DNA from 2 places in the Enterobacter wuhouensis genome. Region 1 is predicted to be linked to the other one. Evidence: predicted binding sites of a transcription regulator. Region 1 holds the regulator's gene; the other holds the start of a gene.

What was found. Region 1 encodes PhoB, which activates phosphate uptake and scavenging genes when phosphate is short. Its sites were predicted from a motif close to CTGTCATAAAACTGNCNNAT; they were not measured.
Region 2: a site for PhoB is predicted at 2,991-3,010, ahead of kdgR (DNA-binding transcriptional regulator KdgR). Genes of this name have one in related genera too.

What each region holds. Positions count from the first base shown of each region.
Region 1 covers NZ_CP142124.1:1,105,087-1,110,793, reverse strand. The annotation lists gene phoR (phosphate regulon sensor histidine kinase PhoR) at 1-916, opposite strand, end outside; gene phoB (phosphate response regulator transcription factor PhoB) at 938-1,627, opposite strand; gene sbcD (exonuclease subunit SbcD) at 1,814-3,019, shown strand; gene sbcC (exonuclease subunit SbcC) at 3,016-5,707, shown strand, end outside.
Region 2 covers NZ_CP142124.1:2,811,644-2,817,350, reverse strand. The annotation lists gene prc (carboxy terminal-processing peptidase) at 1-424, shown strand, start outside; gene htpX (protease HtpX) at 618-1,499, shown strand; gene VPX56_RS13560 (MFS transporter) at 1,550-2,923, opposite strand; gene kdgR (DNA-binding transcriptional regulator KdgR) at 3,102-3,893, shown strand; gene VPX56_RS13550 (YobH family protein) at 3,959-4,198, opposite strand; gene mgrB (PhoP/PhoQ regulatory lipoprotein MgrB) at 4,359-4,502, shown strand; gene VPX56_RS13540 (YebO family protein) at 4,577-4,867, shown strand; gene VPX56_RS13535 (MBL fold metallo-hydrolase) at 4,891-5,707, shown strand, end outside.

The sequences.
Region 1 (5,707 bases):
CAACCTCAAAGGTAAGCTCGTGTTTTTTATGGCTGAGCGTCTGCGCTTCACGCTCAACAACCCGCAGCATCATCGGCACGTCGATGGTGTCAGTCAGCGCGAGCGAAGGCGCTGCCTCAATTTTCGAAAGCGTAAGCAGCTGCTTAACCAACCCTTCCATCCGGTGCGTTTGCTCACGCATGGTGTGCAGCGCTTTCTCGCGCGGCGCCCCTTCCAGCGTTTGCTCCTGCATCATCTCCAGGTAGCCCTGAAGCACCGTCAGCGGCGTGCGCAGCTCGTGGCTAACGTTGGCAAAGAAGTTACGCCGCGCCCCTTCCAGCTGGTGCATCTGGGTTACATCGCGCGCCACCATCAGCCACTGCCGATCGCTGTAGGGCATCACGCGAATTTCCAGGTGCCGGCCATTATTGAGCTTCAGATTGTGCGGGCGGGTAAAGTCACGCTTTTTCAGATACAGCGTGAACTCCGGATAGCGCAGAAGGTTGAGGATGTTCTGTCCGTTATCGTCCGGCCAGCGCAGGCCAAGAAGCTGCTGTGCCAGGCCGTTACACCAGAAGATGGTCCCTTCTTCTGTGGTCAGAATGACCGCATCCGGCAGCGACTCCGCGCCGCTGCGGAAACGCTTGATCAGGCTTCCCAGCTCGCGGCGGCGCTTTTTATTACGCATCTGCATCTGGTGCAGACCGTATAAGAGCGGCTCCCAGCTCCCGCTTCCCGGCGGAGGCGTCATACTTCTGTCAACCCACAGCCACCAGGAAAGGCGCAGCAGGTTCCAGAAATGCCAGATCAGTAATCCCGTAACCGATGCCAGCAAAAACCAGGGCAGATGTCCAAGAAAGGCCCCCAGAATGAAGGCCGGAATACAGCATAAGATCAGTTCAAAGACGAGCCTTTTCCATGACAGACGTTCCAGCACGCGTCACACTCCTGTCATTGTTCAGAAACGGGTTGAGAAACGATAACCCGTGCCGCGGACCGTCTGCACCATGCGATCGTGGCCGCTCAGTTCCAGCGCTTTACGCAGGCGGCGAATATGGACGTCAACCGTCCGGTCTTCGACATAGACGTTAGTCCCCCAGACGTTATTCAGCAACTGCTCGCGGCTGTAGACGCGTTCCGGATGGGTCATGAAGAAGTGCAGAAGTTTAAATTCGGTAGGCCCCATATCGAGGGGATTTTCGCCCGTCATCACCCGGTGTGAGGTGGGGTCAAGGCTCAGGCCCTGCATCTCGATCACCTCTTCCACCGCCATCGGGGAAATGCGGCGCATCACGGCTTTGATGCGGGCGACCAGCTCTTTCGGGGAGAACGGCTTGGTGATGTAATCGTCCGCGCCGGTTTCCAGACCGCGCACGCGATCTTCCTCTTCACCGCGCGCCGTGAGCATCACCACCGGAATATCGCGGGTCATCGCTTCACGCTTGATGTGTTTGATGAACTGCAGACCAGAGCCGCCGGGCAACATCCAGTCCAGCAGAATCAGGTCGGGCCAGGGTTCATTCAGCTGGTTCACCGCGCTGTCATAATCTTCCGCTTCAACCGGCTGGAAGCCATTTTGTTCGAGCACGAAGCACACCATTTCACGAATTGGAGCTTCATCTTCTACGACCAGAATACGTCTCGCCATACTTTGCCCTGTCTTATCTTATTAAGTTACAAGTTTGTAATGCGGCGTCATTATGCGTCAGATTTATGACAGATTTATGAAAAACAGTACCACTATAAATGGCAAACTGTTGTTTTATTACAGCGGTTATTTTCCGCCCCCTGAAAGTTTATAATCCCCTCCACCATTTTTTGCCACGGATCTGTTATGCGCATACTTCACACCTCGGACTGGCATCTGGGTCAAAACTTTTACAGCAAAAGCCGCGCTGCTGAGCATGAAGCGTTCCTGAACTGGCTGCTGGACACGGCCCAGTCTCGCGAGGTTGACGCGATTATCGTGGCGGGTGACATCTTTGATACCGGCTCGCCGCCGAGCTATGCGCGCGAGCTTTATAACCGCTTCGTGGTGAATCTGCAGCAAACGGGCTGTCATCTGGTTATTGTTGCTGGCAACCACGACTCCGTGGCGACGCTCAATGAGTCGCGCGACATTCTGGCCTTTCTCAATACTACCGTGGTCGCCAGCGCCGGACACGCGCCGCAGATCCTGAAAAAACGCGACGGCACGCCGGGTGCGGTGCTGTGCCCAGTTCCCTTCCTGCGCCCGCGCGATATCGTGCAAAGCCAGGCGGGACTGTCCGGCGGCGAAAAACAACAGCATCTGTTACAGGCCATCACCGACTATTATCACCAGCAGCATGCCGATGCCTGCGCCCTGCGAGGCGACCAGCCGATTCCGGTGATTGCGACCGGGCATCTCACCACCGTCGGGGCCAGTAAAAGTGACGCCGTACGTGACATCTATATCGGTACGCTGGACGCCTTTCCGGCGCAAAACTTTCCGGCCGCCGACTATATCGCGCTCGGGCACATTCATCGGGCGCAAATCATCGGCGGCTGCGAGCACATTCGCTACTGCGGATCGCCTGTCTCGCTCAGCTTTGATGAAACCGGCAAAGCAAAATCCGTGCACCTGGTGAGCTTTAGCGAGGGCAAACTCAGCGCCGTTGAGACGCTGGAGGTGCCCGTCACCCAGCCGCTGGCGGTGCTAAAAGGCGATCTGGCGGCCATCACTGAGCAGCTCGAACAGTGGCGTGGTGCCGAGCAGGTTCCGCCCGTCTGGCTGGATATCGAAATCACGACCGACGACTACCTGCACGATATGCAGCGGAAAATTCAGGCGCTGACGGAAGACCTCCCCGTGGAGGTTTTACTGGTGCGCCGCAGCCGGGAACAGCGCGAGAAAATTCTGTTAAGCGCACAGCGTGAAACGCTTAGCGAGCTCAGCGTTGAAGAGGTATTTGAGCGTCGGCTATCCCAGGAAGAGATTGACGACGTGAAGCGCAAAAGGCTTACCGAGCTCTTTGCGCTTACCCTGCACGCGCTCAATGACGAGGAAGAAAACGCATGAAAATTCTGAGCCTGCGTCTGAAGAACCTCAACTCACTCAAGGGCGAGTGGAAGATCGACTTTACCGCCGAGCCCTTTGCCAGCAACGGTCTGTTTGCCATCACCGGCGCGACCGGGGCAGGTAAAACCACCCTGCTCGACGCCATCTGTCTGGCGCTTTATCACGAAACGCCGCGTCTGCAGAAGGTGTCGCAGGCGCAAAACGACCTAATGACGCGCGACACCGCCGAGTGCCTGGCGGAAGTGGAATTTGAGGTAAAAGGCGTTGCCTATCGCGCCTTCTGGAGCCAGAACCGCGCCCGCAACCAGCCGGACGGGAACTTACAAGCACCGCGCGTAGAGTTGGCGCGCTGCGAAGACGGCAAGATCCTGGCCGACAAGGTCACGGATAAACTGGAGCAAATCGCGACGCTCACCGGGCTGGACTACGGCCGCTTTACCCGCTCAATGCTGCTCTCACAGGGACAGTTTGCCGCCTTCCTTAATGCCAGGCCGAGCGATCGCGCCGAGCTGCTGGAAGAGCTGACCGGCACCGAGATCTACGGCCAGATTTCCGCCATGGTGTTTGAAAAACACAAAGCCGCACGCAGCGTGCTTGAAAAGTGCGAGGCGCAGGCGGCGGGCGTCGTGCTGTTGAGCGAAGAGCAACAGCAGCAGTTACAGCAAAGTTTGCAGGCACTTACTGACGAAGAGAAAACCCTGCTGGTTCAGCAGCAAAACCAACAGAAAGATTTTCAGTGGCTTACGCGCCATGATGAGCTCGTGCTTGAGCAACAGCGCGTCTCCGCGATGCAGCAGCAGGCGCAGCAGGCGCTGACGAACGCTGCGCCAGAACTGGCAAAGCTCCAGCTCGCTCTGCCCGCTGCCCAGCTTCGACCGCTTTGGGAGCACCATCAGGGGCAAACCGCGCGTCTGACGCAAACCCAGCAGCGAATTATCGAAGTAAATACTCGCTTACAGGCCAAAACCGCACTGCGCGCGCGGATCCGTCATACCGCCCAGCGGAATCATGAGCAGCTTCAGACCGAACTGACGGCGCTGGCGCAGTGGCTGGCGGAGCACGAGCGCTATCGCCTGCTGGGGCAGGAGATTGCCGGCTGGCGCGCCCAGCTCTCGCAGCTTAATCGCGATAAAACGCAGTTAGCCTCGCTTGCTGCGCGGATGAGTGAATTACGCAACAGGCTGGCCGAGATGCCGGAAAATGCGCTGACGCTGACGGCGGATGAGGTCAACGCGGCCATGGAGCAGCAGTCCCGGTCACGCACGCTGCGCCAGCGGCTAACGTCGCTGCATGCCCGCTATCAGCCGCTGCAAAAGCGCCTGCGCCAGAGCGGTGAAAGCGTGCAGAAGGCCCAGGCCGATCAAAATAAACTCAATGAAACGCTGGCGCTGCGCCGCCAGCAGTACAAAGAGAAACACCAGCACTATCTGGACCTGAAGGCCCTGTGCGAAAGCGAAGCGACGATTAAAAAGCTGGAGAACTACCGTTCGCAGCTTGAGGCAGGCAAACCCTGTCCGCTGTGCGGCTCCAGCGAGCACCCCGCCGTTGAGCAATACCAGTCGCTTGAGCTGACGGATAACCAGCGCCGCCGTGATGCCCTGGAAAAAGAGGTCGCCGCGCTTAAAGAGGAAGGCCTGCTGGTGCTGGGACAGGTTAATGCCCTGACTCAGCAGATCCAGCGCGAGACGGACGAAGCGCAGACTCTCTCTCAGGAAGAGCAAGCACTCACTAAAGAGTGGATGGAAGCCTGCGCTTCCCTGAACATCGCGTTGAATATTCAGGAAGATATCACGCCGTGGATGAACGAGCAGGAACAGTACGAGCGTCAGCTTTATCAGCTCAGCCAACGTCTCACCCTGCAAAACCAGTTAAATGAGCAGGAAGCGCAGGAGCGACAGTATCAGCAGCAGCTGACGAACGCTCGCCAGGCGCTGGAACACACCCTGCTCTCGCTATCGCTTAACGTACCTGAAGACGGTAATGAAGCCGCCTGGCTGCACGCCCGCGAAGCGGAATTTGCGCAGTGGCAGGAGAAACAAACGCAGCACGGCGTGCTTCTGGAACGCATAAACGCATTGAAGCCGCTGCTCGACACGCTTCCGGAAACGCGCGGCGAAGAGGCCGAACCGGCCATTCCGGACGGCTGGCGCGACGTGCACGACGAATGCGTGTCGCTACAGAGCCAGCTCACCGCGCAGCATCAGCAGGAAACGCTGGAGCAAGAGCGGCTGCAGCAGTCGCAGACGCAGTTCACCGCGGCGCTCTCGGCGAGCTGCTTTGCCGATCGGGACGCGTTCCTTGCCGCGCTGCTGGATGACGACGCAATTCGCCACCTCGAACAGCTTAAACAATCGCTGGAAAACCAGATACAGCAGGCCGCGGCCCTTTCCGGCCAGGCTAATCAGCAGCTGCAGGCGCATCAGGCACAGCGTCCGCACACGCTGGAGGCCGATCTGCATACCCTGCAAAGCCAGCTGCAGCAGCTGGCACAGCGGCTTCGGGAGAACACCACTCGCCAGGGTGAGATCCGCCAGCAGCTGAAGCAGGACAGCGATAACCGTCTGCATCAGCAGGCGCTTATGCAGCAAATCGAAGACGCCACCCGCCAGGCCGAGGACTGGGGCTATCTGAATTCGCTGATTGGCTCCAGCACCGGCGATCGATTCCGTAAATTTGCCCAGGGGCTGA
Region 2 (5,707 bases), 1.7 Mb from region 1:
GTTTGAAGATAACGCGCTGCCGTGGGATAGCATCAATGCCGCGACCTACGTGAAAGCGGGTGATATGAAGCAGTTTGGTCCTGAATTGCTGAAAGACCATAACGATCGCATCGCGAAAGATCCGGAATTCCAGTACATCATGAAGGACATTGCGCGTTTCAATGCCCTGAAAGAAAAACGGAATATCGTCTCTCTTAACTACGCTCAGCGTGAGAAAGAGAATAACGAAGACGACGCAACGCGTCTGGCGCGTGTCAACGACCGCTTCAAACGCGAAGGTAAGCCTCTGCTCAAGAAACTGGACGATCTGCCAAAAGATTACCAGGAGCCGGATCCGTACCTGGACGAGACGGTGCATATTGCCCTCGACCTGGCGAATCTCGAAAAAGATAAGCCTGCCGTACAGCCCGCTCCGGCAAAATAATCTCTCAACAGGCACAAGAAATTGTGCCTGTTTTTTTTAGTTCTGCCTCCTCCCGTCAATCAGACTTTCAATTGTGTAAAGTTGTGTCTTTCTGGTGACTTACGCACCTTGAATCCTTGAAAATAACCACAATACCCATACGATGTGGGTAATCGCATAGTGCGCTTTGTTAAACTGAGGTTAAAAGAAAATTATGATGCGAATCGCGCTCTTCCTGCTCACCAACCTTGCGGTGATGGTGGTATTCGGGCTTGTGCTAAGCCTGACGGGAATTCAGTCGAGCAGCGTTCAGGGTCTGTTGATTATGGCGCTGCTGTTTGGTTTTGGTGGCTCGTTCATTTCACTGCTGATGTCGAAATGGATGGCGCTTAAATCAGTTGGCGGTGAAGTTATTGAACAGCCGCGTAACGATATGGAACGCTGGCTGATGAATACGGTGGCTCAGCAATCCCAGCAGGCCGGGATCGCCATGCCGCAGGTCGCCATTTACCATGCGCCGGACATCAACGCCTTCGCGACCGGTGCGCGTCGTGACGCGTCTCTGGTTGCCGTCAGCACCGGTCTGCTGCAGAACATGAGCCGTGACGAAGCCGAAGCGGTTATCGCTCACGAAATCAGCCATATCGCCAATGGTGACATGGTGACCATGACCCTGATCCAGGGCGTGGTGAACACCTTCGTTATCTTCATTTCCCGAATTCTGGCGCAGATTGCGGCAGGATTTATGAGCGGTAACCGTGACGAAGGCGAAGAGAGCAACGGTAACCCGCTGATCTACTTCGCGGTGTCGATGGTGCTGGAGCTGGTGTTTGGTATTCTGGCAAGCATCATCACCATGTGGTTCTCCCGTCACCGTGAATTCCACGCTGACGCGGGCTCTGCGAAACTGGTTGGTCGTGAGAAGATGATCGCCGCGCTGCAGCGTCTGAAAACCAGCTACGAACCGCAGGAAGCGAGCAGCATGATGGCCTTCTGCATCAACGGTAAGTCGAAATCGCTGAGCGAGCTGTTCATGTCTCACCCGCCGCTGGATAAACGTATCGAAGCGCTGCGCAGTGGGGAATACCTGAAGTAACGCTTCAACTAACAGCAAGGCCGGGCAGAATAAACGCTGCCCGGCTTTTTTTATGCCTGCGCGCGGGGCTGGGTGACGCGCAGCCCGCTGACGATCGCGGCGAGGGTTGCGAGCGTTCCCGCAGTCAGGAGCGCAACGTGATTGCCGTTTTGCCCCGCGAGGTTAAACATCAGCGCGACAAGTGCAGCACCGGTGCTTTGCCCGAGCAGGCGCGCCGTCCCCAGCATGCCGCTGGCACCGCCGCTGCGGTTGCGCGGCGCGGAGGTAATGATGGTGTGGTTATTCGGGGACTGGAACAGGCCGAATCCCGCCCCGCACAGCATCATGCGCCAGATAATATCCAAATCCGTGGGTGAGGACGGAAGCAATGCCAGTGCAAAAAGCCCGGTCGCCATCACGATCAGCCCCAGTGCCCCCAGCAGTCCAGCATGTACCCGCTCAATTAAATAGCCTGCCAGCGGGGCCATGACCATCGTCGCCAGCGGCCAGGGCGTTAACAGCAGCCCGGTTTCAACCTCTGAACGACCTATTACGCTTTGCAGGAAGAAGGGCAGGGATACCAGCGCCAGCATCTGGGCGCAGAACGAGCTGATGGACGTACAAATAGAAAGTGAGAAGAGAGGAATACGCAGTAAATCAACGGGTAGCAGCGGCACGGGCAAGGAGAGCTGGCGGCGCACAAAGATGAAGCCAATGACCAGCAGCGCGACAAGCTCAGCCCCGGTAAGCAGAAGAGACTGGCCCTGCGCAAAGCCGCTCAGGGCGGTGATCAGCAGGCCAAACGTCAGGGCATTCATCACCGCGCTCGGCAGGTCAAAGCGCGGCATCGCGCTTTTAGAGCCGTTTGCCGGCAAATAGCGAAGAGCAAAGAAGATCGCCACGATACCCAGCGGAACGTTGATGGCAAACAGCCATTGCCATGACGCAACCGAGAGAATGGCCGCAGCAATTGTTGGCCCGGCGGCTGAAGAGACGGCCACAATAAAGGAGTTAATCCCCATCCCCCGGCCAAGCTGGCGCTGCGGATAAATTAAGCGGATCAGTGCAGTGTTGACGCTCATTAGCGCTGCACCGCCAAATCCTTGCAAAATGCGGGCAACCGTCAGCGTATGCAGGGAGTCTGATAGGGCGCAGAAAAGCGAGGTTAAGGTAAATACAGCCAGCCCGCACTGGTAGACCCGGCGGTAGCCAAACATGTCGCCCAAAAAAGAGAGGGACAGGAGGGAAACGACAATGGCGATCTGGTAAGCATTCACGATCCAGATAGAACTGGCGGGTGAAGCATGAAGGTCGCTGGCGATGGTTGGCAGGGCAACGTTGGCGATAGCGCCGTCCAGAACGGCCATTGAAATGCCGATAACGATCGTAGCGATAGCGCCGTAACGCTGGGGTAACGGCAGGCCATCGGTAAGGTTTTTTTCCATGCTGGGTGAAATGCTCAAGGTGAAATTATTCTCAGGGTAACTATTTTAGCATCGTTAATTCGGTTTTATGTCGCAGATTTGTAACGAAGTAAACGAGGATTGATTGCAGGCAGCATGGCGGGAAATTATAATAAAAACCGGTTCTGATTTTTATAAAACACTCTCCATGAGGTGATAAATGGCAATTGCAGATTTGGATAAGCAGCCAGATTCTGTTTCTTCCGTGCTGAAGGTGTTTGGCATCTTACAGGCGCTCGGGGAAGAGCGTGAAATTGGTATTACAGAGTTATCGCAGCGTGTGATGATGTCAAAGAGCACCGTTTATCGCTTTTTGCAGACCATGAAGTCGTTGGGTTACGTTGCGCAGGAAGGGGAGTCCGAAAAATACTCTCTGACGTTGAAACTCTTCGAATTAGGTGCCCGTGCACTGCAAAACGTCGACCTGATCCGCAGCGCCGATATTCAGATGCGCGAACTTTCTCGCCTGACCAAAGAGACGGTCCACCTGGGCGCGCTGGATGAAGACAGCATTGTTTACATTCATAAAATTGACTCGATGTATAACCTGCGTATGTACTCGCGCATCGGTCGTCGCAACCCGCTGTACAGCACCGCTATTGGTAAGGTTCTGCTGGCATGGCGTGACCGTGAAGAAGTCGAACAGATCCTCGAAGGCGTAGAGTACAAGCGCAGCACCGAGCGCACCATTACCAGCACCGAGGAGTTGTTAACGGTTCTCGATAAGGTGCGCGAGCAGGGATATGGTGAAGACAACGAAGAGCAGGAAGAAGGCCTTCGCTGCATCGGCGTTCCCGTGTTCGACCGTTTTGGCGTTGTGATCGCGGGGCTGAGTATTTCATTCCCGACGCTGCGCTTCTCCGAGGAGCGCCTGCACGAGTATGTTGCTATTCTCCATACCGCCGCGCGTAAAATTTCTGAGCAGATGGGCTACAACGATTATCCGTTCTAAACCCTGTTAAGAAAAAAAACGCCGCAATCGTTGCGGCGTTTTTTGTTAATCAGAAACAGTGCCGGTCAGCCATTATCTACCACGACGGACGTTTTACGCAGTACCGGACAGTTGGTTAACCCAATGATGCCGCTATCGGAATGCAGGTACTGGGCGGTACTGGTGCCTTGTGCGGTTAGATATTTACACTGGATACCTAATCCAGCGGCATTTTCAGTGCTTCCCACAAGCACGCCGTATCCGGTTAAAAGAAGGCCAATCCAGACGATAGCCAGAGCAAGAATAGTGCGAATAATTAAGCGCATCAGTGCCTCTTTATCTTTGTTGTCATGCAGATAAGCGTAAACGGTTTACCCTGTGAAACAAGTGCATGATTCTGAAAAGAGCGTGATGAAGTTACAGTTAGTCCTTGTTTAAGATAACCGTGGTAACCTGGACTCATCAGGTCTTAAGACGGAGTGTGGAGTGAAAAAAATACGCTGGGTAATTCTGGTTATTGTACTGATAGCATGCGTAGTGCTGTGGACGCAGACTATCAACGTGATGTGCGACCAGGATGTACAGTTTTTTAGCGGCGTTTGCGCAATTAATAAGTTTATCCCGTGGTAACAGCCATTTTTTCTCAATCTGATTTCCTTCCTTCACGCCAGTGGTAAAATAGACGTTTTTATTGAGGTGGTGAAATGGGTGAGTTAATGAGTTCAGGGCTGCTGAATATGGCATCTCTGGTAATCTCTTTCGTTGTTCTGATCGTGGGATTAGTGGTCTGGTTTTTCGTTAATCGCGCCAGCTCTCGTACTAACGAACAAATCGAACTTCTGGAAGCATTGCTCGATCAGCAAAAGCGCCAAACGGCGCTGCTGCGTCGCCTGTGTGAGGCGAACGAGCCGGAAGTGAAAGACGTGCAGAAAGAAAGTGTCGCTGAAGACAAAGACGACGAGGACGATTTTATCCGTCTGGTGGCAGAGCGTTAATTTGTCGCGCAGGGGAGGTGGCTGTGGTCTGGAAAAATCCTTGGTATAACCCCTCCCTTAAGCACCACACGCCAGAGGGCTTTCGTAACACCGATCCGGTAGGGCATGAGGCCGGTGACGTCGAGCGGTGGCGAAAGGCACGAAAGGCCGCAGGCTTGCCTAAACCTCCGGCAGTTGGTTATGACGAATTCATCCGTCAGTGGTGGCAGCCTGCCGATCTGAATCAACCGTCAGAAGATGGCGTATGGTGGCTGGGTCATGCCAGCGTCCTGCTGCAAATGGATGGCAACACGCTGCTCATCGATCCCGTCTTTTCCCGTCGCGCGTCCCCGCTTCCATTTTTAGGGCCAAAGCGTAAAACACCACCCGCACTTTCCATCGAGCAGCTTGAACGACTCGATGCTGTCGTTATTTCCCATAACCATTACGATCATCTGGATGCCGCGACCGTTAATCGGATACTGAAGCGCTTCCCGGACGTGTCTCTGTTTGTGCCGTTAGGTCTGGCTGACTGGTTTCGCCGTCGGGGAGCAAGGCAGATCGTTGAGCTCGACTGGTGGCAGAGTTTCATCTGGCACGGTATGGCGCTTACCGCCGTACCGGCGCAGCACTGGAGCATGCGTTCGCCGTGGGATCGTAATCGCTCTCTCTGGTGCGGCTGGGTCTTTGAAGGGCGGCAACATCGTTTCTGGTTCAGCGGCGACACGGGCTATACCCCTGAACTGTTACGCATTCCTGAACGTCTTGGTAAAATTGATGCTGCGGCCTTGCCGGTCGGTGCCTATGCACCAAGATGGTTCATGGCAGTACATCATATGGACCCGCAGTACGCTGTGGCGC